2 linked regions of the Rhodoligotrophos defluvii genome follow. The protein of the gene in region 1 interacts with the protein of each later gene in a pairwise test. Links are inferred from orthologs where the notes say so. Each region holds a gene or a part of one and is shown on either strand. Other genes may lie near its edges.

Region 1 (16,019 bases):
CGAGGGCAGCCCCGAGACAATACGGCACCTCTCCTTCTGGTCGGCAATCCTCGACGATGCGCCGCAGCTTTTGACCATGCCCCATCGTGGGCGGGCGGCAGCGCCAGCCGGCCTCGGCATGAACCGAGGTCCAGCCGGCCGGGCAACCGTTCTGGTCAAGCATCCCGCAGGCGCGGCGGTGAACGGGCACGAGGAGGAAGCAATATTCCTGTCCGCTTTCGTGCGCAGCCTTGCCCATGCCACGGGCACGGAATCCGTGCTCGTCGAACGGCATGACCCTGCGCGCCGCGGCCTGCCGCCCGGTGTCGTCGGACCCGTGGCCGACAGCTTTCCGGTGGTGGTGCACAACCTGCCGGACCAGCCTGGCGACGTTCTGCGCAGGATCTCACATGCGTTGAAGCTGGGGCTGAGCCACAGGCGCTTTGATACCGCTGACATAGAAGCGGCGCTGGAAAGCAAACTGCGCGCGGGCAACATCCATCTGCGGCAGATCGGCTTTGCCATGCTCCATCGCCATGACCGGGGAAGCGATAGGGTGGACGCGCTTCTCGATCAGCTCAGCGAGCCGTCCAATGAAATCCGGCTGGACGTGGTGCCGGTCGAGGGCGGCCACCATCTCGCCCTCACGGTCGATCTCGACGTGGTGGACCGGGCCTTCGCAGAGGTGCTGCTTGGCCGGATGGTCGATGAGCTGGCGGCATTGCGGGGCGCCGAGCAAGCCGGACCTGCCGCCGAGCCCGTCCACTGGACGGTGCCGCAGCGGCCGAGTCGCCTTCAGTCGGAGCCTGTGCCGGTGCAAGCCAAGACCGCCGGCGAGAGATCCGCGATGCGCGCCGGAGCGCGCGAGGTCCGCGTGTCCTCGAAACAGGCGTGGCTGCTGCGCACACTGCTCAAGCCCGACATCAGCACGTCATATGCTTCATTCTGGTGTCTCGGGCGAGCCATTCGCGTGCGGCCGCGAATCGACATAGCGCGCCTCGGCCGTGCTTACGACACGGTCGTCGGGCGCCATGAGTCTCTGAGAACCCGCTTCGAAGTCGATGGCGACCGCTTCCGAGCGTTAATCGATACGGCACCGCGCATTCCGATCGTGGTCGAGGATCTCAGCGATGCGGATGAGGCGGCACTCGATGCGCGCCTTTACGCCCTCGGCGAGAGGATCATCGATCCGTTCCGAGACCCGCTGTTTCAGCTGATGGTCTTGCGCCGGCGGGATAGCGACATCATCCATATCGCGGCCCATCATACGGTGGTGGACGGCTGGTCGCTCGGCCTCATCGTCGAGGAGATGATCGCGGCGTTCGTGGGCATGGTCCTGCCGCCCGTCGAGCTGGGTACGGAAGCAGCGATACCGCTCTATGATCCGGCCTCCATGCCGGAAGGCCGGCGAGCCGCGGAAGCCTATCTGCGCCAGCTCTATGCGGCGCCGATGCCGCCTTTGCCCCATCTGGGCCGCACGGCGCGAGGGCTCCCCGCCAATGTGGATCACATCCGCAGCGGCGAGGCCGGCGAGCTCGTCGCCGTGACCACGCCGTTTGGCCAGCAGCGGCTGCAGGATCGCGTGCGTGCCGCTGGCATCACCGAAAGCAGCTTGCTGATCGCGGCCGCCGCCCAGGTCTTGGCCAGGAAGGGTGGCGTAGACGAGATCATGATGTCGGTGCCCATTGCGATGCGCACGGACCGGCGGATGGCAAACTTCGTCGGCTTCGCGGCGGATCTTGCCCTGGTGCGGGCCGCCGTGCGCACCACACCCTCGACGGATCAGCTGGCCGCCGAGATGAGGACACAGCTCGATCGCTCGCTCGAGCACATGTCGTTCCTGGGCATGCTGGGTGGCACGCTTGGCGACGAGATCATCGCCGGCGGCTCCTATATGGCCCGGTACAATGCCGGCATGCAGACGGTGGAGCGGTGGGCAAAGGGCGCCTCCAGTTCGCCGCTGCAACGGCTTGGCGGCACGGGCGAGATCGACTTCGGCATCGTGAAGGTCTCGAATGTGGGACCGGCGCACATCCGCTCCCACACGATGTACGAGGTGGACATCAGAAGCTTCCAAGGCGCGGATGGACTGAGCTATCGTTTCGGCTATGACCGGCTATCCTTCACGCAGGCCGAAGCCTCCGCGATCTTTGCCGAGATCCTCGATCGAATGGGCCTGGAAGGAGATGCGATTGGGCCGATCGTCGCAACGAGCGAGACGAGCTGAGCGGTGCTGAAACCACCAGAACACTTCCGCCCGGCGCAGGACAGGCTCAGCGGGCGGGCGCGCATCGAGCCGCGTTCATACAGGGAACGCCTGCCGAAGGGGTTCTTCCGCGTCGCAGCCATGCTGCTGGTGGCCTGCTCCGGGACAGGGCTGCTCGCCGGCTGGTACCTCGTTCCAACCTCGGTTGATGCCCATGTGGTGCATCAGCGCATGATGGGCCTGGAGATGACCGGCCCCGGGCTTCTCGATGCGATCAACCGGGTGACGATCACCGCCCGGATTCAAGGCTTTCTCACGGCGATCAATGCCGACCGCAACGACAGGGTCACCACAGGCCAGGTGCTGGCGACGCTCGAATCCACCGATCTCGAGAACGAGCTGGCGGCGGCCAAGGCCACGGCGGAATCGACGCTGCGGGCGGTGGCGGAGGCGGAGAGCACGCGGGACCGGGCGAGCATCTCCTTCGACAAGGCGAAACGCGACTACGACCGGCGGCTGCCGCTGCTGAAATCCAAAACGGTGTCGGAAGCGGAATTTTCCGTGGTCGAGGCGGCCTACAAGGAGGCCGAGGCGGATCTGGTCCGGGCCGGGACCAGCGTGCAGCGAGCGCAGGCGGAGGCCGCTGCGGCCGCCGCCAATGTGAAGGTGCTGGAGGCACGGCTGGCGGAAGCCACCATCCGCTCGCCCCTAAACGGGGTCGTCGTGTTTCGGGAGCGCAATGTGGGCGACCTGCTGATGCCCGGCGCCGCGCTGATGCAGATCGTCGACCCGGCCACGATCATCGTTTCCGCGCGCTTCGACGAATCCGCCATGGGCGGCATAAAGCCTGGTCAGGATGCCCGGGTGACCTTCGCGTCGGAGCCAGGCCGCACTTTCGAGGGCAAGGTGTTGCGCCTCAGCCGCCAAGTCGACCAAGAGACCCGGGAGTTCACCGTCGATATAACCCTGAAGGAACTGCCCCGGAATTGGGCCATGGGCCAGCGCACCCATGTCACCGTCCTCGGCGCATCGACCACGACAGCCATCGCCGTCCCGCAAAATTACATCACGCGGCGGGACAACCGCGCCGGGGTGTGGGTCGACCGAGACGGGCGCGCCGTCTGGACGCCGGTCACGCTCGGCTATCTCAGCGGAACGGACGTGCAGATCACCCACGGCCTCAGTGAAGGCGATGCCGTGCTCGATCCCGAAGGCCGGTATCCTTACGAGCCTGTTTCACCGAGCAGGAAGACGCAGTGAACCTTGCGGCGAAAGACCTGCGGTTCAGCCCTGTGCGCTTCATCCTGACGGCGCTCGGCGTCGGCATGCTGCTCGGCGCCACCATGGGCATGATCGGCCTCTATCGCGGCATCGTCTATGAGGCGCTCCTGATCATCAACGATATCGGCGCCGACCTGTGGGTGGTGGAAGGCGGCCGCGGCGGTCCTTTCGCGGAGACATCGGCCGTCTCGGCAACGCTGGATCGCCGCGTGGAAGGGGTTCCGGGGGTCAAGTCCGTGCGCCGGTTCATCCAGTACAATCAGCAATATTCGTTCAACGGGAAGCCCCTGCGGCTTGCCGTCACCGGCATCGATTTCCCCAAGGACACCGGTAGCTGGATTCCGCTGATCGCCGGCCGGTATTTCTACTCCAGCCGCTACGAGGCCATCGCCGACCAGTCCACCGGCCTGCAGATGGGCGATGTGATTCGCCTTGGCCGCGACGACTACACCGTGGTCGGCATTTCGGTCGGCCAGGTGGACATGGCGGGCGACGGCATGTTTTTCGTCACCATACCGGATGCGCAAGCCATCAACCGGGTGCTGCCGAGCGAGGCGATTTTGCTGAACCGCGTCGCATCCGCCTTGAACCGCACCGGCTACAGCCAGGCCGGCAGCATCGGTGCGGTCATCGTGGAGGCTCGCCCCGGCATCGACCCGGAATCCATAAAGGAGCGGATCGAGCGGTGGGGTGACGTCTCGGTGCTCACCCGGGCGGACCAGCAGTCGCTGCTGCTGGACGGGCGGCTGTGGCGGCTGCGGGTCCAAATCCTGGCCTTCACGGCGATGACGCTGCTCGTGTCCGGCAGCGTGGTGGCCCTCACCATCTACACCATGACGCTGGAAAAAATTCCGCATATCGCGCTGCTGAAACTGATCGGCGCCAGAGACCGAACGATCGTTGGAATGATCGTTCAGCAGGCGATGATCATCGCCGGCGCCGGCTTTGCTCTGGCCATCGCGCTGTCGGTCACCGTATATCCGCACTTTCCGAGAACCGTGCTCCTCGAGGTGCCCGACCTTGCCGGCATCGGCGCCGTGCTCCTGGCCATCACACTGGTTGCCAGCTGGTTCGCCATCCGCCGCGCGCTCGTGGTGAGGGCGCAGGAGGTGCTGTCATGACGACGAGCTTTCAGCCCGGCGAGACGGTGATCGAGGTTCGCGGCGCGCAGAAGATTTACAAGAGCGGGGACCAGGAAGTCATTGCATTGGCGGACCTCAGCCTCGATCTGCGCGCGGGCGAGCTTACGGGCATCATGGGGCCGAGCGGCTCGGGCAAGACGACGTTCCTGATGATCGCGGGGCTTCTGGAGCCGCCCACGCGCGGCGAGGTTCTGTTCGCCGGCCAGGTGATCGCTGATCCCGGGACAAAGCCCAACACGTTGCGGGAGTTTCGCCGCTCGCATTTCGGCTATGTCTTCCAGAAGGCCAATCTCATTCCCTTTCTGACGGCGGCGGAAAACGTGCAGGTGGCCCTAGAGATCAGCGCGCGCTCGCGCAACTCCCGGCGCGAGGCCGTGGAGCTGCTCGATCAGCTCGGGATTGGCCACCGATGCGACAACTACCCCTCGCAGCTCTCCGGCGGCGAGCAGCAGCGGGTCTCCATCGCCCGCGCGCTTGCCAACGACCCCGTCCTGCTTCTTGCGGACGAGCCGACCGCCGCGCTGGACGGCCATCTCGGCCGTCACGTCATGCGACAGTTCCGGGAGCTTGCCGACCACCGCGGCGTGGCGGTCTGCGTCATCACCCACGACCCGCGCTGGATCGACCTGTTCGATCGGGTGGTCGAGATGAGCGACGGACGGATCGATGCCTGGATCTATCCCCGCGGTGGGTATGCGCGCGACATCCCTCTGCCGCCGCAACCGCCATTGAGAAGCCTCCGATGACCTCGAGGCTGGACGGGCGCGACGCGCATCTCTGGCAGTTCGAGACCACTTGCATTGGTGTTGAGCCGCTGCTCGGCTTGCTGACCGATGACGAGCAGGCGAGAGCCGAGCGCTTTCGCCGGGCCGAGGATCGGGCGCGGTTCGTCATCGGCCGCGCCATGCTGAGACAGCTTCTCGGGCGATATCTCGATCGGGCTCCGGGAGACATTCATCTGCACACGACCGATGGGGGAAAGCCGGTATTGCCGGACATGCCCCAGCTGAGCTTCAGCGTGTCGCATTCGGGCGGCCATGTCGTTCTCGCCCTTTCCCGAGCGGGGTCGGTCGGCATCGATGTCGAGCGGGTGCGGGACGTTGCTGATCTCGACAGCATGATCGGGCGCTGTTTCAGCACCAGGGAGCGGGCACTCATCGACGCGTCGGCGGGAAACGAGAGGCTGCTGGCATTCTTCCGTGCCTGGACCCGGAAGGAGGCCTTCCTGAAAATGCTCGGCACCGGCCTCGTGGACGCCCTGGATCAGATCGATTGCAGCCCCTGTGCGGACCGCACGCTGCAGGTCTCCGGCCCCCAGGGCTGCGCGCGGCTCGCATGGCACGAATACCAACCTTCGTTGGATCACATTGCCGCGCTGGTGTGCGAGAACCCGGACATTCGCGTGTCGCTGCACCGGCCCGGCTGGTTCGTTCCCCTTCTCTGACCCGCCCAGAGTACCGGCTGGACACTTCATTCCGCACTCCGTATGTCTGAGGCGATGCATCCTCGCCAGGCAATGGATCGGATGCTTGGCCTTCAGTCCTGTGACGTGGAATTCACCATGCAGCCAGCCTATGACGTCGTGATTGTCGGTGGGGGGGTCATTGGCAGCGCGGTCGCGTATTTCCTGTCCGCCAATGCGGATTTCGGCGGCAAGGTGGCTGTGGTGGAGCGCGATCCCTATTACACGGCCTCGTCGTCGTCGCTGTCCACAAGCGCGATCCGGCAGCAGTTCGGAACAAGACCCAATATCGAGATGTCCGCCTACAGCATCGCGTTTCTGCGCCAGGTCAAGGAGCGCCTCAGCGTGGACGGCTATGAGGCGGATATCGGCCTGAGAGAGCCCGGATACCTGATCCTGGGCGGAAAAGAAGATGTCGCCATCTTCGAGAGCCGGAACGCGGTGCAGAAAGCGTGCGGCTTCGATGCCGAACTGCTCAGCCCGGCAGAACTCGGCCAGCGCTACCCCTGGCTGAATACGGAGGATCTCGGCATAGGCTCATATGGTCCGGAAAAGGAAGGCTGGTTCGACGGCCCTGCCCTGCTGCAGGCGTTCAGGCGGAAGGCGCGGGCGCAAGGCGTGGAATACATCGCGGATACGGTTGTCGGGCTGGACATGGCGGCTCCGGGCCATATCGGCGCGGTTCAACTGGCCAGTGGAGGCCGGCTCGCGACCGGGATCGTCGTGAATGCAGCCGGCGCCTGGAGCGGCGGCATCGCGCGGATGGCAGGCATCGACCTGCCCGTGGTGCCCAGAAAGCGCTGCATCTTCGTGTTCGAGACCCCGGCCGAGATTGCGAGCTGTCCGTTCATCTTCGACACGAGCGGCACCGTCGTCCGGCCCGAGGGCCATCTCTATATCTGCGGGATCACGCCTCCGCGCGACAACGCGCCGGACGATTTCGGGCTCGATGTGGACTACGATCTATTCGACGAACTCATCTGGCCGGCGCTCGCCCACCGCGTGCCCGGTTTCGAGCAGCTTAGACTGTTGCGGGCGTGGGCGGGCCTGTACGAGTACAACACTTTCGACCACAGTGCCGTCATCGGGCGCCACCCCGAGGTGACGAACCTCATCCTCGCCACCGGATTCAGCGGCCACGGCATGATGCACTCGCCTGCAGCCGGAGCAGGCGTCAGCGAGCTGATTACCTACGGCGATTGTCGCTCGATCGATCTCACCCCGTTCGCGTTCGAACGGATTGCCGAGAACCGGCGGATCGAGGAGCACGTCTACTGAGACCTGCACTCCGCGGCTAGTTTACCTTTAATTAACCAAGGCGAGCCTAGCTTTAACCAGTCAGTAAGGATTCGCCTCTGTGAATTGCGCCACGCCCGTCCAGAAGAAATCCATACGCTTTCGAGCGCGCTCGTTCGTCGCCTTCGCACTCACGCCAGAGCCTCCTCTGACGGAGTGGCTGCGAGGGCTGGATCGCTGGACCGAGAACTCTCCGGGCTTCTTTACCCGCCGCCCGGTGGTGCTCGATCTGAACGTCCTGAAGCCGGCGAATGTCAGCGAGATCGAAGGTCTGATCTCTGAACTCGCGGAGCGCGGGATCCGGATCTATGCGATCGAGGCCTACGGCCTGGATGGCCTGGGGCCCGACCTGCCTCCGCTGCTCACCGGGGCGAAGGAAGCGAGCCTCGGCGGGCTGGACGTGCAGCCCGCGCAGAACGGAAAGGCTGCCTCGCCTGCCAGACCGGAAGAACGCCAAGATGCGCGTTCCCTGCTCATCAAGTCACCCGTCCGATCGGGGCAATCGGTGTTTCATCCTCATGGGGATGTGATCATCCTCGGCTCGGTCAGCTCCGGATCCGAGATCATCGCAGGGGGATCCATTCACGTCTATGGCGCGCTGCGGGGATGCGCCTTCGCCGGTGCGACGGGAAATGCGGAGGCGCGCATCTTCTGCCTGAAGAATGAAGCCGAGCTTCTGGCGGTGGACGGCTGGTACCGCACGGCGGAAGACATGGATTCATCCTCGCGCGGCAGACCGGTACAAGCCTTTCTCGAGAACGGCGTGATTTGGGTCGCCCCGCTCACGTAACAAGATTGGAGGCACGGATATGGGCAAAGTCGTTGTAGTCACATCCGGCAAGGGAGGCGTCGGCAAGACCACCTCCACTGCCGCACTCGGCGCGGCCCTGGCGCAGAACGGGAAGAGAGTTGCCCTCATCGACTTCGACATCGGTCTGCGCAATCTCGACCTGGTCATGGGCGCCGAGCGGCGGGTGGTGTTCGATCTCGTCAACGTCATCCAGGGCGTGGCGAAGCTCTCTCAGGCGCTGATCCGCGACAAACGGGTGGACACACTGTTCCTGCTCCCCGCCTCGCAAACACGCGACAAGGACGCGCTCACCGAGGAGGGCGTCGCCGATGTGATCGGCAGCCTGCGCGAAGTGTTCGACTACGTCTTCTGCGACAGCCCGGCGGGCATAGAGCGCGGCGCCCAGCTGGCGATGCGCTTCGCCGACGAGGCAGTGATCGTGACGAACCCGGAAGTGAGCTCCGTGCGGGATTCCGACCGCATCATCGGCCTGCTGGACGCCAAGACCTTGAAGGCCGAGCGCGGAGAGAGCGTCGGCAAGCACGTCCTCGTCACGCGCTATGACGCCGGGCGGGCGACGCGGGGCGAAATGCTCCGAATAGAGGATATCGTCGAGATCCTGTCCACGCCCCTCTTGGGGATCGTTCCGGAAAGCCAAGGGGTGCTCCGGGCCTCCAATATCGGCTCGCCGGTGACCCTCAGCGAGCCAAACAATCCGGCCGCATGCGCCTATCTCGATGCTGCAAGACGGCTTGAAGGCGAGGACCTGCCGCTCGTCCTGCCGCTGGAGAAGAAGGGCTTCCTCGGCCGTCTCCTGGGAAGGAGGGCAGCATGAACCTGTGGAACCTCTTCAAGCGCCGTGACAGCGCGCCCGTGGCCCGCGAGCGCCTGCAGCTGCTGCTCGCTTACGAACGCAGCAACAGAGACCAGCCCGACCTGATTGCCGTGCTGCACAAGGAGATCATGGCCGTGATCACCAAGCACGTCCAGGTCGACCATGACAATGTGCAGGTGACCATGGACCGTGGAGAAAAGGTATCGACGCTGGAAATCGATATCCAGATCCCCAATGCAGCCGCGATGGCTGTGGTCGCCCTCTAGGTGGCGAATGATGAGAGGCGGCACCGCCGCGGCAGCCGGGCAGCCGGGGGCGTGCGGCGCTTGTCCATTTTGGCGGGTGCTTCGGGGCGGTTCAGGCGGTTGTTCTCGTGAGATTTCTGCTCGACGGTCCTGTACATGGCGCAGCGACGCTGCTCCTTGCACATGGGGCAGGAGCGCCGATGGACTCGGCCTCGATGACTGCCGTCGCCAAGGCGCTGGCGGATGAAGGCTTGCGGGTGGCGCGGTTCGAGTTCGGCTATATGGCCGCGCGCCGCCAGGGGCAGCGAAAGCCGCCGCCACGCGCTGAGAGCCTGATGCCCGAATATGTTGCCGCCGCCGAGGCGCTCGGCGCGCCGGGCCCCTTGATCATCGGCGGGAAATCGATGGGCGGCCGCGTCGCGTCCATGGTGGCCGACGAGCTCTATGGCCAGGGGAAAATCGCGGGCCTGCTCTGCCTCGGCTATCCCTTTCACCCGCCCGGAAAACCAGCACAGTTGCGGACCGCCCATCTCCTGGCCCTCGAGACCCCTGCCCTGATCGTCCAGGGCACGCGCGATGAATTCGGCACGTATGAGGAGGTTGGCGCCTATAAGCTGTCGAACCGGATCGAGCTGCTATGGCTCGAGGATGGCGACCACGACTTGAGGCCGCGCAGAAGCATCTCCGGCTATTCCGCAGCCGACCACATGAGGACGATGGCGCGAGCGGTGAGGGCTTGGGTCGAGCGCATCGCTGCGCCGTGATTTCGCATCTATGCCAGTGGCTTGCGGATGATCATGTAGTATTCCGGATGTGGCACCGGCTGGTAGCCTGCCCGCTGGTAAACCGTCTGCGCATCCTTGGTGGCGAGCAGCCAGGTGCTGACGGTCGCGAGCGCCGGATGGTCGCGAATGGCGACGGCCAGCCAGGTGGCGAGGCCCTTGCCGCGGTGATCCGGGAGAACGAAGACGTCGCGAAGATAGGCGAACACCGCATAATCCGTAACGACACGCCCGAACCCCGCCATGGAGCCGTCGCGCGCATAGATGCCCATGGGGAGGGAGCCTTGCAGGGCACGCTCCAGAAGCGGCAGCGTCATGCCTTGCCCCCAGTAGGAGTCCTCGGCCAGGAATTTCAGAATGATCGCGAGGTCCAACCGGCGGCGGTCGGTGCTGAGGCAATAGCCATCCTTGTGCCATTCCTGCGGAGGCGGATCGGGTATCACGCGGCCAGCCTGTCCTTCACTTTGTAATAGGCACCGACGAAGGGCAGGAACCAGGGCGGACCAAAATGCCCGGGGATAGGCGGCCAGCTCAGATCGCGGTATGGGTTGGCCGAGGCATCGCCTTCGAGCATTCGGGCCAGGATCGTGCCCATGTGGGTGGCTGCCTGGACACCGCTGCCGCTATAGCCAAGCGAATAATACATGCCCTTGTATTCTCCCGCTCTCGCGAAGCGGTCGCGGGTCACCTCGATCATGCCGCCCCAGCAGTAGTCGAGCCGCACGTCGCGCAGCTTGGGGTAGATCTCGCGCATCTGCCCAGCGAGAATCCGGCCGCTCCGCAGATCGACCCGCGGACTTGAAACCGCAAACTGGGCGCGGCCGCCGAAGATCAGCCGGTTATCCGGCGAGATGCGGTAGTAATTGCCTAGGTTGCGGGCGACCGCCACGGTCCGATGCTTGGGAATGAGACGATCGACGGTGGACTGATCCAGGGGTTCGGTTGCGATCACGAAGCTGCCCACCGGCACGATGCGGCGGCGGAAATAGAAGAACGGCCCTTGCCGGGAAATGCCCGTGGCGATCACCACCTGTCCGGCTTCCATGCTGCCGCGTGGTGTGGTCACGCGATAGCGGCTGCCCGCGATGCGCTCGAGTTGGACGACGGGTGTGTGTTCATACAGGCGGGCACCCGCTCGCGCAGCGGCTTCCGCGAGCCCGACCCCGAACTTCCCGACATGGAGCATGGCGCTTCGGGGATAGATGATCCCGCCGTGAAACCGGTCGGAGCCGACCTCGGTGTGCAGATCGGCCTTGGCCACGGCGTAGACCTCGGGGTCGGCTTCGCGGTTGATGAGATCGACCGACCGCCGGAAATCATCGAAAGCGGCCGGAGAGACCGCGAGCTTCAGCTTGCCCACACGCCGAAACGCGCAATCGATGCCCTCCTCGCGCACGATGCGCTCCACCGTATCGACAGCCGCATTATAGGACTGGAAAATCTCGCGCGCCTTGTCCGGCCCGAGCAGGTCGCGCGCCTGCCGGTAATCATGCGCGAAGCCGGTGTTGCACTGTCCGCCATTGCGACCGGACGCAGCGGCCGCCACCACATCGGCTTCCAGGAGCACCACGCCGGCGCCGCGTTTGGCTGTTGCCAGTGCGCAGGACAGGCCGGTGAATCCGCCGCCAATCACCACGACGTCGGCCTTGTCCGGCAGCGGCTCCACGCAAGCGGAGCGGAAATCGGGCCGGGTATCCAGCCAATAGGGGACGGTCTTCATGTAGAGAATCCTGGTTGACAGCAGCCGCGTCGCGCGGATCGCATCCGTTGGCCCTATCAGATGACCGGATGGATCGAATATTCAATATGTTTGTCGGGTCAGCTCGAGCACAGAATTGCGTATTGCCGATCCAAGCCGAAACAGTTTGCGGTTCAGCCGGGCTATCCGCTACGGCGGGTTATGTGACCTGCCGCTCTGGGAATTGGAATATGGCGCCGGGCTGCGGTGGATTCGTTCCGGAACGGGGCGTCGCTCTTCCTTCGGGGAGAGCCCGAGAAGGGCTTCTGACATTGCGGCTGGCGAAACTTGACCGGATCGATCTGAAGATCCTTTGCGAACTGCAGAAGAATGGCCGAATGACCAATGTCGAGCTTGCCGGCATCGTGGGGCTGTCGCCCAGCCCATGCCTGATGCGGGTGCGGCGACTGGAGAAAGCGGGCTATATCTCCGGCTACGGCGCGGCGATCAACATGGCGAAGCTGGGGGACGTGGTCCTGGTGTTCACCGAGGTCACCTTGTCGGATCACAAGCAGGGTGATTTCGCGCGGTTCGAGGCGGCCGCGCGCAGTCTCGACGAGATCATGGAATGCCACCTGGTCAGTGGCGGCTACGATTATCTCCTGAAATTCGTCACCCGCGGCATTGCGCATTACCAGGAGACGATCGAGGGCCTTCTGCAGCGCAACCTCGGCATTGAGAAATACTTCAGCTACGTGGTGATCAAGTCACCTGTCGTGAAGAGCTACTATCCGATCAACGCTCTATTCGGCGAGGCCGATTGAGCGGCAAAGACGCCCGGGCCAGCGTTTCCTGCTGTTCGGGCGGCCATATTCGGCACGAAATTGGGCCTTAGCCACCGAATATAACGTGCATACCCGATGGTTGACCCTTTCCCTCATCAACAGTGCGAGGAACTCCCATGAGCGTGTTTCGCCCCAAATACATAACCTTTGACTGCTATGGCACGCTCACGCGATTCCGCATGGGCGACATGGCCGACATGGTCAGCAAAGGGCGCATTCCGCATGAACAGAGCCCCGCGTTCTCGCGCGATTTCGCAGCCTATCGGCTGGACGAGGTGATGGGCGCCTGGAAGCCTTATGCGGAGGTGATTGCCTCTGCGCTCGAGCGGACTTGCAGGCTTTGGAAGATCGACTATCGGCCCGAGGACGCGACGAAGATCTATGAGACCGTGCCCAGCTGGGGACCTTGGGACGACGTGCCCGAGCCTCTGGGACGCGTCGGCAGAGCATTCCCTCTGGTTATCCTGTCCAACGCCTCCAATGCTCAAATCCACCAGAACGTGGAGAAGCTGGGCGCGCCATTCCACGCGGTGTTCACGGCGGAAGACGCCGGCGCCTACAAGCCGCGGTTCCGCGCATTCGAGTACATGCTGGACAAGCTGAGCTGCGATCCCTCCGAGATCATGCACGTCTCGGCCAGCTACCGGTACGACCTGCAATCGGCCCGCGATCTCAAGTTCGGCCGCCGCGTTCACGTTGCACGCGGGTTCGAGCCGATCGCGCCCGAATACGCAACCGACATCATTTCCGATATCGGCGGCCTGCCGGCGCTCGTGGGGTTGTGAGTAAGTAAAGCAGACGCGCCCGCTTCCGGGCCGGCCATGAGGCGGTGTTATAGAGTCCACAGCAATTTTCATTGGTTCAGGCATGTCGCCCCAGGGCACTATTCACCGAAAAACGCCACAGAACAGAGGGGATCGAGCCGATGAAACCTGCTTTTTCGCGTGTGATGGGGCTGAGCCTTGTGCTTGCCGCCGCATTGTTTTCTCCAGCGGTCGCCCAGGAAACGGTGACTTACGCGACCGACGGCGGCAACATTCTGGACGTGATGAAGAAGACCCTGATCGGACCAGCCGAGCAGAAGCTGGGCATCCGGGTCGTTCCCGATCCCAATGCCGACCGCTACCCCGTTCTCAAGGCGCAGGTGCTGTCGGGCAAGCCGACCTGGGACGTGGTCGACTTCTCCGCCGGATATTGCGCGCGCGGCCAGCAGGAAGGCCTGCTCGAGCCGCTGGACTATTCGGAAATTCCGAACGCCGCCTCGGTGCCCGAGCAGTTCAAGGATGAATACTCGGTGGGGCTCTCGGCCTATGCGACCGTTTTGGCCTATAACACCGACACCTACGGCGATAACGGTCCGAAGACCTGGGCCGATTTCTGGGATGTGGAGAAGTTCCCTGGCCGGCGGGCCCTGCGCAACTATGCGCGCCCGACGCTGGAGATTGCTTTGCTGGCAGACGGCGTCGCGCCTGAGGACCTTTATCCGCTGGATGTGGACCGAGCGTACAAGAAGCTCGAGGAAATCAAGCCGCATATCAATGTGTGGTGGACCTCCGGCGCCGAAACCACGCAGCTGCTGTTCGACGGGGAAGTGGACATGCTGCCCCTGTGGGACGGCCGCGCGGATACGGCCATACAAGAGGGCGCGGCTGCCAAATTCACCCGGAACCAGGCGATCATGGAATATACGTGCCTGGCCGTGCTGAAAGGGACGCAGCACAAGGATGCGGCGATGAAATTCATCAACGCGCTGCTCGATCCCAAAGGACAGGCAGGCTGGGCAACCGACTACCTGACCGGCCCGCTCAACACGGCGTTCGCGCAGCATGTGGAGCCGAAGCGACTGGCGCGGCTGACGACAGCGCCGGAGAACCTTAAGGTCCAAGTGCCGCTGAATGCGGCGTGGTGGGCATCGGAAGCCGGGGCGAATGCGGAGAAGCGCTGGCTCGAATTCATGCAGAAGTAAAACCGGCACGCTCCCCCGGCAGCGCTCGGCCCCGCAAGGTGGACGGGTGCTGCCGATGCCGCGATAATGCACCTCGGCCGTGCAAGCAGACAATTAGGGGACATTGTGCAGCAGCAGAATTACACGCTCGCGACGCCGCATGAGGCAGGAAGAACTGTCAGCATGTCAGATCTTCCGATCGAGCAGGCCATTGCCCGGGAAGAAAGGAAGGAACAGCGCATCTACCTGATGCTGTTCATGCCCGCGGTGATGCTTGTGGTTCTCTTTCTCGGCGTGCCGCTGCTCATTCTCGCGATCCAGTCGTTTCAAGAAGGCGGGCACCTCACCCTTGAACATTACGCCCGCATTTTCGACGAGCCGATCTATTGGCGGACCTATTACGACACGCTCGAGATCAGCGTCGCGGTTACCGTGCTGTGCATCCTGCTGGGCTTTCCGCTGGCCTATGCGGCGGCCATCGCGCCCCGCGGCTGGTCGACGCTGATCCTCGCGCTGGTGATGCTGCCGTTCTGGACGAGCGTGCTGGTGCGGACCTATGCTTGGCTGGTGGTGCTGCAGCGCCGCGGCATCGTCAACAGTCTGCTGATGAGTGCAGGCATCATCGATGCCCCGCTGTCGCTGTCGCACAATACCTTTGCCGTCCTGATCGGCATGGTGCACGTGATGCTGCCCTTCATGGTGTTCCCGCTCTATGCCGCCATCAGCAAAATACCGCAGGACCTGCTGCAGGCCGGCTCGAGCCTGGGGGGCAGCCCCTGGTACGTGTTCAGGCGGGTTCTGCTGCCGCTCTCCCTTCCCGGCATGTTCGCCGGCAGCGTGCTGGTCTTCATTCTTTCTCTCGGCTTCTACCTCACGCCGGAACTGCTGGGCGGCGGCAAGACCATCCTGGTATCCTCGCTCGTTCAGCGCAATATCGAGCTCTACCTGCAGTTCGGCGCGGCGAGTGCCGTCGCGATGATCCTGCTGCTCATCGTGTTCGTGATCTTCTGGCTGGTGGATCGCATCCTGCCGGTCGAGAAGATCGTCGGCATGCGCTAGGGACTGCCGGCATGCAGACCTGGTCTCGCCCCCTGCTCTGGACAACGACGGTCGCGATCCTCGCTTTCCTGATCCTGCCGATCGTGATCGTGGTGATCATGTCCTTCTCGGGGTCGCGCTTTCTCACCTTTCCGCCGCCGAGTTTCTCGCTGCGCTGGTATGAGGCCTATTTCGGCGATCGCGACTGGATGGACGCGACCCGCACGAGCGTGCTGCTGGCCACTTTGGCCACGGTGTTTGCCGTGCCGATCGGAACGGCGGCCGCTTATGCGGCAAACGTCTCGTCGTCCAAGCTGGTGCGGCTGCTGCAGCTGTGGCTGCTCACGCCGGTGATGGTGCCGGTCATCATTCTCGCCGCCGGCATCTACATGGTCTATGCGCAGGTGGGTCTCGTCGCCACCAAAACAGGGCTGGTGTGCGCCTATACCATGATGAACCTGCCCTATGTGTTCATTGCGGTGCTGGCCGGGCTGC
Region 2 (9,913 bases), on another replicon or contig:
CGACAGCCGCTACTTCATGTTTCCCATCCAGAGATGGGGCTTCGGCTGGTGGCAGAAGACATTCGCGTCGCTGGAGGTGCACCAGCTGTTCGAGACGTCGCTGCTCATCGCGCTTTGCGTGACGGTCATCGCCGTCGTCATCGCGCTGTTCGGCGCGTTGGCCTTTGCGCGCTACGAGTGGAAGGGCCGCTCGCTTTATCAGAAGATCGTGCTTTTGCCGATCTTCTTTCCGCAGACCGTGCTCGGCCTGGCCTTGCTCCTGTGGTTCAACGCGCTGGGCTTCACCATGTCCTGGCAGACGGCGGTCTTTGCGCATCTGGTGTGGATCATACCCGTCTGCACGCTGGTGATTTCGATCCAGGTCTATTCGTTCGACCCGGCATTGGAAGAGGCGGCGTTCGATCTGGGCGCGACGCGGTGGCAGGTGTTCCGCGAGGTGACCCTGCCGGTGCTGTTCCCCGGCATATTTTCCGGCGCCCTGTTTGCCTTCCTGCTCTCCTGGGGCAATTTCCCCCTCTCGCTCTACACGACCGGCGCGGACACGACCCTGCCGGAATATCTCTACGCCAAGATGATCGCCGGCTACACGCCCGGCGTGCCTGTGCTGGGAACGGTATCGACCCTCGGCGCCGCGCTGCTGATGCTGTGCGGATACCTCGTCATCGTCGTCCTGCGCCGCCGCGGGACCGCCGAGCCCGACAACGACCAATAATGCGGAGGAATCGTGATGCTGGCAGAATCGATCAGAGGCAAATCAGTCATCGTAACGGGGGCGAGCAAGGGCATCGGCAAGGGCATTGCCCGCGTCTTCGCCAAGCACGGCGCGAAGGTTTTGGTGGTTGGTCGGGATCTGGCATCTGCAGAAGCGGCGGCGCGCGAACTCGTCGGCATGGGCCATACCGCGAGCGCCTTTTCCGCCGACGTGACCAAGCTCGACGACATGGAGGCAATGGCGAAGGCCGCTGTGGACCGCTATGGCGGCGTCGACGTGCTATGCGCCAATGCCGGCATGTTTCCCCAGGTCAAGATCGAGGAGATGAGCCCCGAGGCCTGGGACGAGGTCCAGGCGACGAACCTCAAGGGCACCTTCCTTTCGGTGAAGGCCTGCGTGCCGTATCTGAAGAAGAGTGGTGAGGGACGCATCGTCATCACCTCTTCGATCACCGGTCCGGTCACGGGATTCCCCGGCTGGAGCCACTATGGCGCGACCAAGGCCGGTCAGCTGGGCTTCATGCGCACCGCCTGCATGGAGCTGGCGAAATACGGCATCACCATCAACGCCGTCATGCCCGGCAATATCGTGACGGAAGGCCTGGAAGGCCTGGGGCCGGATTACATGAAGGGCATGGCGGCGTCCGTGCCTCTCGGCCATCTCGGCGAGGTCGAGGATATCGGCCATGCGGCGCTGTTCTTCGCCAGCCGCGAGGCCCGCTATATCACCGGCCAGACCATCATTGTCGATGGCGGCCAGATCCTGCCGGAATCCCCCGACGCGCTGTCGCAAATGTAGCGCGCCGCATCGGCATTCGACCGCCCGGGCTTCAGTGCTTGCGCTTGCGATAGGCGCTCGGACTGATCCCGGTCCAGCGGGTGAAGGCGCGCGTGAAGGCCGACAGCTCGGAATAGCCGAGCAGCAGCGCAATCTCGGTCAGCGGCAGCTGGCGCTGGTCGAGATAGGTCCGCGCCATGGTCTGCCGCGTCAGTTCGACCGCGTCCTTGTAGGTCATGCCCTGCTCGTTCAGGTCGCGCTGAATGCTGGCCGGGGTAACGCGCAGCTCGTGCGCGATCTGGTCGAGGCTCGGATAGCCATTGGGCAGATTGACCCGCACCGCAGTCTTCACCCGGTCGACGAGCCCTTGATCGCCTGCGCGACGCGAGCCCAGCGATTCCAGGCAAGTCTCCATCATGCTCATCAGCTGCAGGTCCCGCCCGGGCATGGCCCGGTCCAGCAGCTCCGGGCGAAACAGCAGCGCATTGGTCTGCTGGCTGAAATAGACCGGCGCATCGAATGCGGCTTCGTGCTCCTTCCAGAGCTCCGGCCGCGGGTGTTCGAAATGAACTTCCACCGGCGCCCATTTTGGCCCGCCACAGTCGCGGATCACGTTGGCGAACATGCCGAGCGACAGTTCGGCATCCTGTCGGCGCTCGACGATCTCCGAGGAATAGATCTGGTATTCCAGATGCATCAGGCCGTCGGGGCCCTGGGTCAGCCGCATCCATGACGATTCCTGATGGTGGTGGAACAGCCGCACCATGGTGTCGAGCGCCGCTCCCAGCGTCGGGGCGGAAATCGCCGCATAGCCCCACATGCCGAGATCGCGCGGCTGGAACTGCTGGCCGAACCAGAGGCCGAAATTGCCGGCGCGGGTCTGTTTGGCGGCCTCCTCGAACAGCCGGCAATAGGAAGCGAGCTTCACCTTCAAGGTGGGGGCGCCGGCCATATCTGGCGCAATACCGGAATTGCCGAAGATCGAATCCACGTCCCCGCGATGGGCTTCGATGAAGTCGACGATACCGGTCGCTGCCGCCGCAAGCACGATGGGCGCACTGTGCCGCGGATCCGGGGAAGTTCGTTCCAGCAGAGCGGATGTCATTGCGAACGTCCAGCCTAAGCAGTGGATACGACAAAATGATTGCACGGTCAGCCCATGGGCTCAAGCAGGAACGAACCACTGGTCCGGTTGGGCAGGTGTCTTTATGAATCCGGCCGCATCGGGCATCACAGCTGTCAAGATCGCCGCCTCAAGGGTCAAGCTACGGCGCGGACGGCAGTCTAGCGTGCCGCATCGAGGAAGGCGTGCCCGAAGATCGGCGGCGGCAGAATGCTTCATCCGGGAGATAGAACAAGCATGAGCAACGCACTCACCACGGAAGGGCTGCGAGAGGCGATCGATGAACTGGCCGCCGCTGCCCTGCCGCGTTGGGGGATCGAGGGCGCCGACCTCACATTGATCAATCACTCCGAGAACTGGACCTATCGGGTGACGCCGCCGGACGCCGCACGGCCGGTCATTCTGCGCGTTCATCGCGATGCCTACCACACCACCGACGGCATCCGCAGCGAACTCGCCTGGATGCGCGCCCTGCAGAGCGAGGCCGGGGTCAAGACGCCTCAGGCCATCACGGCGAGCGACGGCGCCGACATCCAGTGGGTGGAGCATCCGGCCGGCGGGATTGCCCGCAACTGCGTGCTGTTCGAGTTCATCGATGGCGCGGAGCCCTCCCATGACAATCTTGCGCCCTCGTTCCGGCAACTCGGCGAGGTGACGGCGCGCTGCCACAATCACAGCCAGACATGGCAGCGGCCGCCCTATTTCGAGCGACTGTGCTGGGATTTCGAGCATTCCTTCGGGGCACGCGCCAATTGGGGCCGCTGGCAGGACGGTCCCGACTGCACGCCGGACCGCGAGAGGCTGCTGCAGCGCGCCGTGGACCTGATGCAGCGGCGGCTCGAGCGCTTCGGCAAGGGCCGCGAGCGCTATGGCCTGATCCACGCGGATTTCCGGCTCGCCAATCTGCTCGTCCACAACGGCGACGTGCGCGTCATAGATTTCGACGATTGCGGCTTGGGTTGGTTCCTCTACGACGCCGCGACCGCGGTCAGCTTCTTCGAGGATCGGGCCGATGTGCCGGAGCTGATGGAGGCATGGAAGGACGGCTACCGCCGCTGCCGCACGCTACCGAAAGAAGACGAAGACGAGTTGTGGACCTTCATATTGATGCGCCGGATGACGCTGTTCGCCTGGATGGGATCGCACAGCGAGACCGAGCTCGCCCGGACCGAGGGCCCCGGCTACAGCACTGGGACCTGCGAGCTCGCCGAACGCTATCTCAGCCAGTATTCATGAGTGGAGCCGAAGCCGACCATGGCCGATCAGACCCTCCAGAGCCCGGAAAAGCGCGAGTTCCTCGCCAAGTCGAAGACGTTCTGGAACCCGGGCAAGACCCAGGCCTGGCAGGATATGGGCGTCGATCTCGTCATCGACCGGCGCGAAGGATACCTTCTGTGGGACATGGACGGCAGGCGGCTGATCGACCTCCATCTCAACGGCGGCACCTACAATATCGGCCACCGGCATCCCGAACTGATCGAGGTTCTCAATCGGGGCACGCAGCGCTTCGACATGGGCAACCACCATTTCCCCTCCCAGGCACGCACGGCGCTGGCCGAGAGATTGGCTGAGATCTGCGGGGGCGACCTGCGTTACACCATGTATGCGTCAGGCGGTGCCGAGGCGATCGACATCGCGCTGAAAACCGCGCGCCACGCCACGCAGCGGCGCAAGATCGTCTCCATCATCAACGCCTATCACGGACATACCGGTCTTGCGGTTGCCGCGGGTGCCGACCGGTTCAAGAAGATCTTCCTCTCCGACCAGCCGGAAGACTTCGTCCATGTGCCGTTCAACGATCTCACCGCCATGGAAGACGCGCTGAAGGGCAAGGACGTTGCGGCGCTCATCATGGAGACCATCCCGGCCACCTATGGCTTTCCGATCCCGCTGCCCGGCTATCTCCAGGAGGTGAAGGCGCTCTGCGAGCGCTACGGCGCGCTTTACATCGCCGATGAGGTGCAGACCGGTCTCATGCGATGCGGCGAGATGTGGGGCTATCAGCGCTACGGGATCACGCCGGACATGATCGTCACCGGCAAGGGCATATCGGGTGGCATGTACCCGATCGCCTGCGTCGTGGTGCGCGAGAAATACGCGGGATGGCTCACCCAGGACGGCTTCGCGCACATGTCGACCATGGGGGGCGCCGAACTCGGCTGCCTCGTTGCCATGAAGACGCTGGAAATCCTGCAGCGCCCGACCGTCAGACCCATGGTCAACTACATCTCGGAAACCTTCCGCAACGGCCTCCACGAAATCATGAAGCTCTACCCGGACTTCTTTGTGGGGATCCGCCAGTGCGGCGTCGTCATGGGGTTGGAGTTCGACTTCCCCGAAGGTGCCAAGCCGGTGATGAAGCATCTCTACGAGAACGGCGTCTGGGCAATCTTCTCGACGCTCGACCCCCGTGTCCTTCAATTCAAGCCTGGCGTGTTGATGACCGCTGATCTTTGCGAAGAGGTGCTCGAACGCGTCGATCGCAGTGTCGGCCTTGCCCACGCCGAATGCCTCGGCCGCGGGCGCAGCAGGAACCGCGCAGCATGACCGCGATCGTCGAAGAGATCCTTGCCGGCGACAAACGCGCGAGCGGCGCGGCCGACCTCATGCTGCAGACCGCGGAATGGGCGGCTGCCGCTTTCGCCCGCTTCGATCGCTCGCGTGTGGACAGCATTGCGCGGGCCGCGGCGGATGTGGCCTATGCGCATGCCGGCGAGCTTGCGGAGGCGGCGGTCAGGGAGACGGGATTTGGCGTCGTCGAACACAAGACGCTGAAGAACGAGCTCACCTCGCGCGGACTTTACGAGCTTTATGCGAAACACGATTTCTGCTCGCCCCGAATCCTGGCCGATCAGAAGATGGTCGAGCTGCCGCGTCCGGCGGGCATCGTCTTTGCGCTGACGCCATCCACCAATCCCGTCTGCACCGTCTATTACAAGGTGCTGATGGCGCTGGTCACCCGCAACGCCATCGTCGTCTCGCCGCATCCGATGGCGAAAGCCTGCTCGACTCGCGCTGCGAAACTCATGGCCGAGGCGGCCGAAGCGGCCGGCGCGCCCGCCGGCATCATCCAGGTGATCGACCAGCCCAGCCTGCCGCTGATCGAGCATATAATGAAGTCGCCGCGTATCGGGGTGATCCTGGCCACCGGCGGCACGCCGATGGTGCGCGCCGCCTATAGTTCGGGCAATCCCGCGATCGGTGTCGGGCCGGGCAACGCGCCCGCGCTGGTCGACGACACTGCCGACCCGGCGGAAGCGGCCAAACGTATCGTTGCCTCGAAGAGCTTCGACAATTCGATCCTCTGCACCAATGAGAGCGTCGTCATTGCTGTCGAGCAAATCGCCGACCGTCTGCTGCAGGGCATGAAATCGGCGGGCGCCCATGTGGCGAAGCCCGAAGAGGTGGCGGCGCTGCGCGAATTGCTGTTCGGCCGCGGCAGCTTCAATGTCGGGGTGCTGGGCAAGTCGGCTGTCGAGATCGGCGCCATGATCGGCTTGCGCCTGCCGGGCAACACCAAGATCATCCTCGCTGAGATCGATCGCGTCGGCATGGACGAGCCGCTTTCGAAGGAGAAACTCTGCCCGGTGCTCGGCTTTCTCAGCGTTCCCCATGCGCAGGCCGGCATCGCCCAGGCGCGCTCGCTCATTCGTCTGTCCGGCGCGGGCCATTCCGCCGCGATCCATAGCCGGAACAGCGCGACGATCCTCGCCTATGGCGCAGCCGTGAAGGCGCTGCGCGTGGTCGTCAACGCACCGTGCAGCCAGGGTGCCGCCGGCTATGGCACTCATCTCGCGCCCGCCTTCACCATCGGCACCGGCTATTTCGGCTCGTCGTCGATCGGGGAGAATGTCGGGCCGCAACACCTGATCAACTGGACCCGCATCGCCTATAGCGATGATCCCAGGGAGGCCTTCGGCGATTTCACGCAGCTCGACGCCTGGGCGGGCGGGCCGGCCCTGGCGCTTGGCCGCGAGGCGCCGATTTCGCTCGGGCGCCTGCAGGAGGGCAGCGAACAGGTACGCAACGCTGTCTCTCGCGACGCCGTTCCGGCGCAGCCATCCGGCGCGGGGGCCATGAATGACATCTCCATCCTCCGCGAGGAGATCCGCCGCATGGTCCTCGAAGAACTCCGCGACGCCCTGCGGTCATGAGAAAGACAGCCTGACATCATGGCCGAGCTCCGCTCCTTCATCTTCATCGACCAGCTTCAGCCGCAGACGCTGTGCTACATGGCGAGCGGCATGCGCGGCCGCTTGCCGCGCACCAGTATGGCGGCGCAGATCATCGAGGTTGCCCCGGGTCTCGACATCGAGGCGCTCACCGATGTGGCGCTGAAATACGCCGATGTCAGTGGCGGCATGCTGGTGGTCGAGCGCCAGTACGGCTATCTCGAATTCCATTCGCGCTCGACGGCGGCGGTGAAATCGGCCGCGAATGCTGTTCTCGACATGCTCGACGAGAGATCCGGCCGGGCCATCGCCCCCCAGATCCTGGCATCGAAGATCGTCACGCGGATCGATCACGGCCATGCCTTTCTCATCAACCGCAACAAGTCGGGATCGATGGTCCTGCCGGGAGAGTCGCTTTTCGTGCTGGAGATGCAGCCCGCCTCCTACGCGGTGCTCGCGACCAACGAGGCCGAGAAGACCGCCGATATCAAGGTGATCGACTATCGCATGTTCGGGGCGACCGGACGGGTCTACCTGTCCGGTGCGGAATCCGACGTGCGCATGGGCGCCGAGGCCGCGCTCGCGGCGCTGAAGGGTTGACGGACATGCTCGACAAAGACGCCATCCGCAGCCTCATCCGCGAGGTGATTTCGGAGGAAGTGAAGCACCTGAGGCAGGGTCGCTTGCCCGCCCTACCCGCGCCTCGATCGGTGCGGATTTCCAGCGATGCCGATCTCGCCAGCTTCGCCCGCGAGGTGCTGAGGCTTGCGACCGACCCCGAGATACGTGCCGCGATCGAGGCCGGGCGGTATCCGTTCCGCCTTGCGGCAGACCCCTCGGCCACCACGGCTCCGGCCGTTTCCGCCGGCCAAAGCCATCGCATCGACGTCGGGATCGTGACGGAAGCGGTGATCGGCAGGCTGCCGGCCGAGGTCAAGCGTCTGCAACTTGGACCGGGCGTCAGCATCACGCCCCTGGGCCGCGACAAGGCGAAGTCGCGCAACATCAGCGTTGAGAGGACCAGGCAATGATACGGGGTCGGGTCGTGGGCCGCTACTGGGCCACAAAGCGCATCGAGCACATCCCGTCCGGAGCCTTTCTCGAGGTGGAAAGCGCCGGCGGCGGGCTCATCGTCGCATTCGACGTCCTCGGCTGCGGTGAGGGCGAGGAGGTCCTGATCGTCACCGGCTCGACTGCCGCCTCATGGCTGGGCGGCGGCAAGATCCCCATCGACGCGCTGATCATCGGCTCCCTCGACGAGATGCCGAAATCGCAATCCCAACCGAAATCCAAATCCAAGTAACTCTGGACGCACCAAGGAGACACCCATGTCGAATGCAATCGGAATGATCGAGACCAAAGGTTTCGTCGCGGCCCTCGCCGCGGCTGACGCCATGGTGAAGGCGGCCAACGTGACCGTCGTCGGCCGCGAGCAGGTCGGCGACGGCCTCGTCGCCGTCATCATCAATGGCGATGTCGGTGCGGTGAAGGCTGCCGCCGAGGCGGGTGCGGAGGCTGCGTCCAGCGTCGGCACGCTGGTCTCGGTGCATGTCATTCCACGCCCTCATCCCGATCTCGGCAAGCATTTCACAACCGCGACCGGCGCATGACGCGAGGCTAGTCGAGATTTGCGCTGGAAGCCAGGATGACCCAACTTCGCGTCTACCTGCTGGTCAAGGACCTCGGTCGCCAGTTTGCGGCCTATATGTCGACGCCGACACGGGCGCGCGGCTATCCGCCCATGCAAGGCGAGCACTCGCTGATCATCGAGGTGGCGCCGGCCCTGGCCATTCACCGCATCTGCGACCTCGCCCTCAAGCAGATGCCCGACATGGAGCCGGGCCTGCTCTATACCGAGCGCCAATACGGCATCCTCGAACTGCATTCGCCCGACCTTGCCCAGCTCGAGCAGGCCGGCAAGGCCATTCTCGATGGCATAGGCTGCAAGGCCGAGGACCAGCTGAAGCCCCGCACGCTCTATGCCGATATCCTCGACGACGTGTCGGATCAGCATGCGATCATCCTCAATAGGACGCGCGAGGCATCGATGCTGCTGCCCGGAAAATCGCTGCTGGTCTATGAGCTCGAGCCGGCGCTCTTTGCGACCGTCGCCGCCAACGAAGCGGAGCGGGCAGCACCTGGGATCACGCTGGTCGATGTCCAGATGATCGGCGCCAGCGGACGGCTGTTTCTCGCCGGCACGCACGAGGAGTGCGAGCGTGCCCGCGACCGCATCGACAAGGTGCTGGGCAGTGTCATCGGCCGGACCAGAAAGGATTGAAGGCATGATCCTGAAAGACCGGGTAGCCATCGTGACCGGTGCCGGATCCGGCATCGGTCGAGGCAGCGCCGAAATTCTCGGGCGCGAGGGTGCAGCGGTGGTGGTTGCCGACCGCGACGGCGAAAAGGCGGCTGAAACCGCGCGCGAACTGGAGCGGGCGGGCGCTCGGTCCCTGGCAGTCGTCACCGACGTGTCGGACGACCGCCAGCTCGAAGCGCTGGTGGCCCGCTGCATGGAAACCTTCGCGCGGATAGACATTCTGCACTCGCATGTCGGGATCCAGGTGGAAGGCTCGCTCGAACAGGCCGATACGGAGGGCATGGACAGATCCTGGCGGCTGAACGTGCGCCAGCATTTCCGGCTGGCGCAGCTGGCGGTCCCCCACATGAAGGCGCAAGGCGGCGGCTCGATCATCATAACGGCGTCGAATTCGGGCGTGCTGTATGACCGCGAGATGATCGCCTATGCGACCACGAAGCATGCGGTCGTGGCCATGACGAAACAGATCGCGCTCGACTATGCCCGCCACAACATCCGGGTGAATGCGCTTTGCCCAGGCTGGGTCGACACGCCGTTCAACGAGCCGTTCATGCGCCAGATGGGCGAACGCGCCGCGCTCGAGGACTATGTCCGCCACAAGATTCCGATGGGCCGCTTCGCCAGCGTCGACGAGATCGCGGAAGCGGTGCTGTTTCTCGCATCCGACCGCTCATCCTTCATGACCGGCCAGGCTCTGGTCATCGACGGCGGCGAGTGCCTCGGCTGACTGACGTCGCGCGTTGCCAGGCGACGAGCGCTGGGCACCACGTTTCTTCCACCACTCCCGGAGCAAAAAAGAGAGGGGCCCG

Evidence for each region.
Region 2: the proteins of minC (region 1) and E4P09_RS02805 interact in binary tests that used the Escherichia coli proteins (3 or more experiments, as listed by UniProt). The link is inferred for Rhodoligotrophos defluvii from one-to-one orthologs.

What each region holds. Positions count from the first base shown.
Region 1 is NZ_SZZM01000004.1:318,824-334,842, reverse strand. Bases 6,461-9,291 are described here. They hold minC (septum site-determining protein MinC), read left to right. Parts: upstream 6,461-7,427; coding sequence 7,428-8,156; downstream 8,157-9,291. Other genes in these bases: minE (cell division topological specificity factor MinE), read left to right, coding at 8,988-9,257; minD (septum site-determining protein MinD), read left to right, coding at 8,176-8,991; E4P09_RS18655 (NAD(P)/FAD-dependent oxidoreductase), read left to right, coding at 6,461-7,348. Also shown: E4P09_RS18680 (type I polyketide synthase), read left to right, coding at 1-2,206; E4P09_RS18675 (efflux RND transporter periplasmic adaptor subunit), read left to right, coding at 2,210-3,445; E4P09_RS18670 (ABC transporter permease), read left to right, coding at 3,442-4,587; E4P09_RS18665 (ABC transporter ATP-binding protein), read left to right, coding at 4,584-5,354; E4P09_RS18660 (4'-phosphopantetheinyl transferase family protein), read left to right, coding at 5,351-6,052; more of E4P09_RS18655, read left to right, coding at 6,170-6,460; E4P09_RS18635 (alpha/beta hydrolase family protein), read left to right, coding at 9,365-10,000; E4P09_RS18630 (GNAT family N-acetyltransferase), read right to left, coding at 10,009-10,461; E4P09_RS18625 (NAD(P)/FAD-dependent oxidoreductase), read right to left, coding at 10,458-11,738; E4P09_RS18620 (Lrp/AsnC family transcriptional regulator), read left to right, coding at 12,035-12,520; E4P09_RS18615 (haloacid dehalogenase type II), read left to right, coding at 12,658-13,326; E4P09_RS18610 (ABC transporter substrate-binding protein), read left to right, coding at 13,467-14,507; E4P09_RS18605 (ABC transporter permease), read left to right, coding at 14,670-15,545; E4P09_RS18600 (ABC transporter permease), read left to right, coding at 15,557-16,019. UniProt on the Escherichia coli protein: Cell division inhibitor that blocks the formation of polar Z ring septums. Rapidly oscillates between the poles of the cell to destabilize FtsZ filaments that have formed before they mature into polar Z rings. Prevents FtsZ polymerization.
Region 2 is NZ_SZZM01000001.1:581,343-591,255, reverse strand. The notes cover bases 6,594-9,449. They hold E4P09_RS02805 (EutN/CcmL family microcompartment protein), read left to right. Parts: upstream 6,594-7,811; coding sequence 7,812-8,087; downstream 8,088-9,449. Other genes in these bases: E4P09_RS02790 (SDR family NAD(P)-dependent oxidoreductase), read left to right, coding at 9,070-9,449; E4P09_RS02795 (microcompartment protein), read left to right, coding at 8,430-9,065; E4P09_RS02800 (BMC domain-containing protein), read left to right, coding at 8,113-8,394; E4P09_RS02810 (hypothetical protein), read left to right, coding at 7,390-7,815; E4P09_RS02815 (BMC domain-containing protein), read left to right, coding at 6,785-7,384. In the rest of the region: E4P09_RS02845 (ABC transporter permease), read left to right, coding at 1-712; 3-oxoacyl-ACP reductase FabG, read left to right, coding at 731-1,510; AraC-like transcriptional regulator QhpR, read right to left, coding at 1,542-2,594; E4P09_RS02830 (phosphotransferase enzyme family protein), read left to right, coding at 2,850-3,848; E4P09_RS02825 (class-III pyridoxal-phosphate-dependent aminotransferase), read left to right, coding at 3,867-5,159; more of E4P09_RS02820, read left to right, coding at 5,156-6,593; more of E4P09_RS02790, read left to right, coding at 9,450-9,831. UniProt on the Escherichia coli protein: Probably forms vertices in the bacterial microcompartment (BMC) dedicated to ethanolamine degradation. It may be involved in transporting positively charged molecules into and out of the BMC.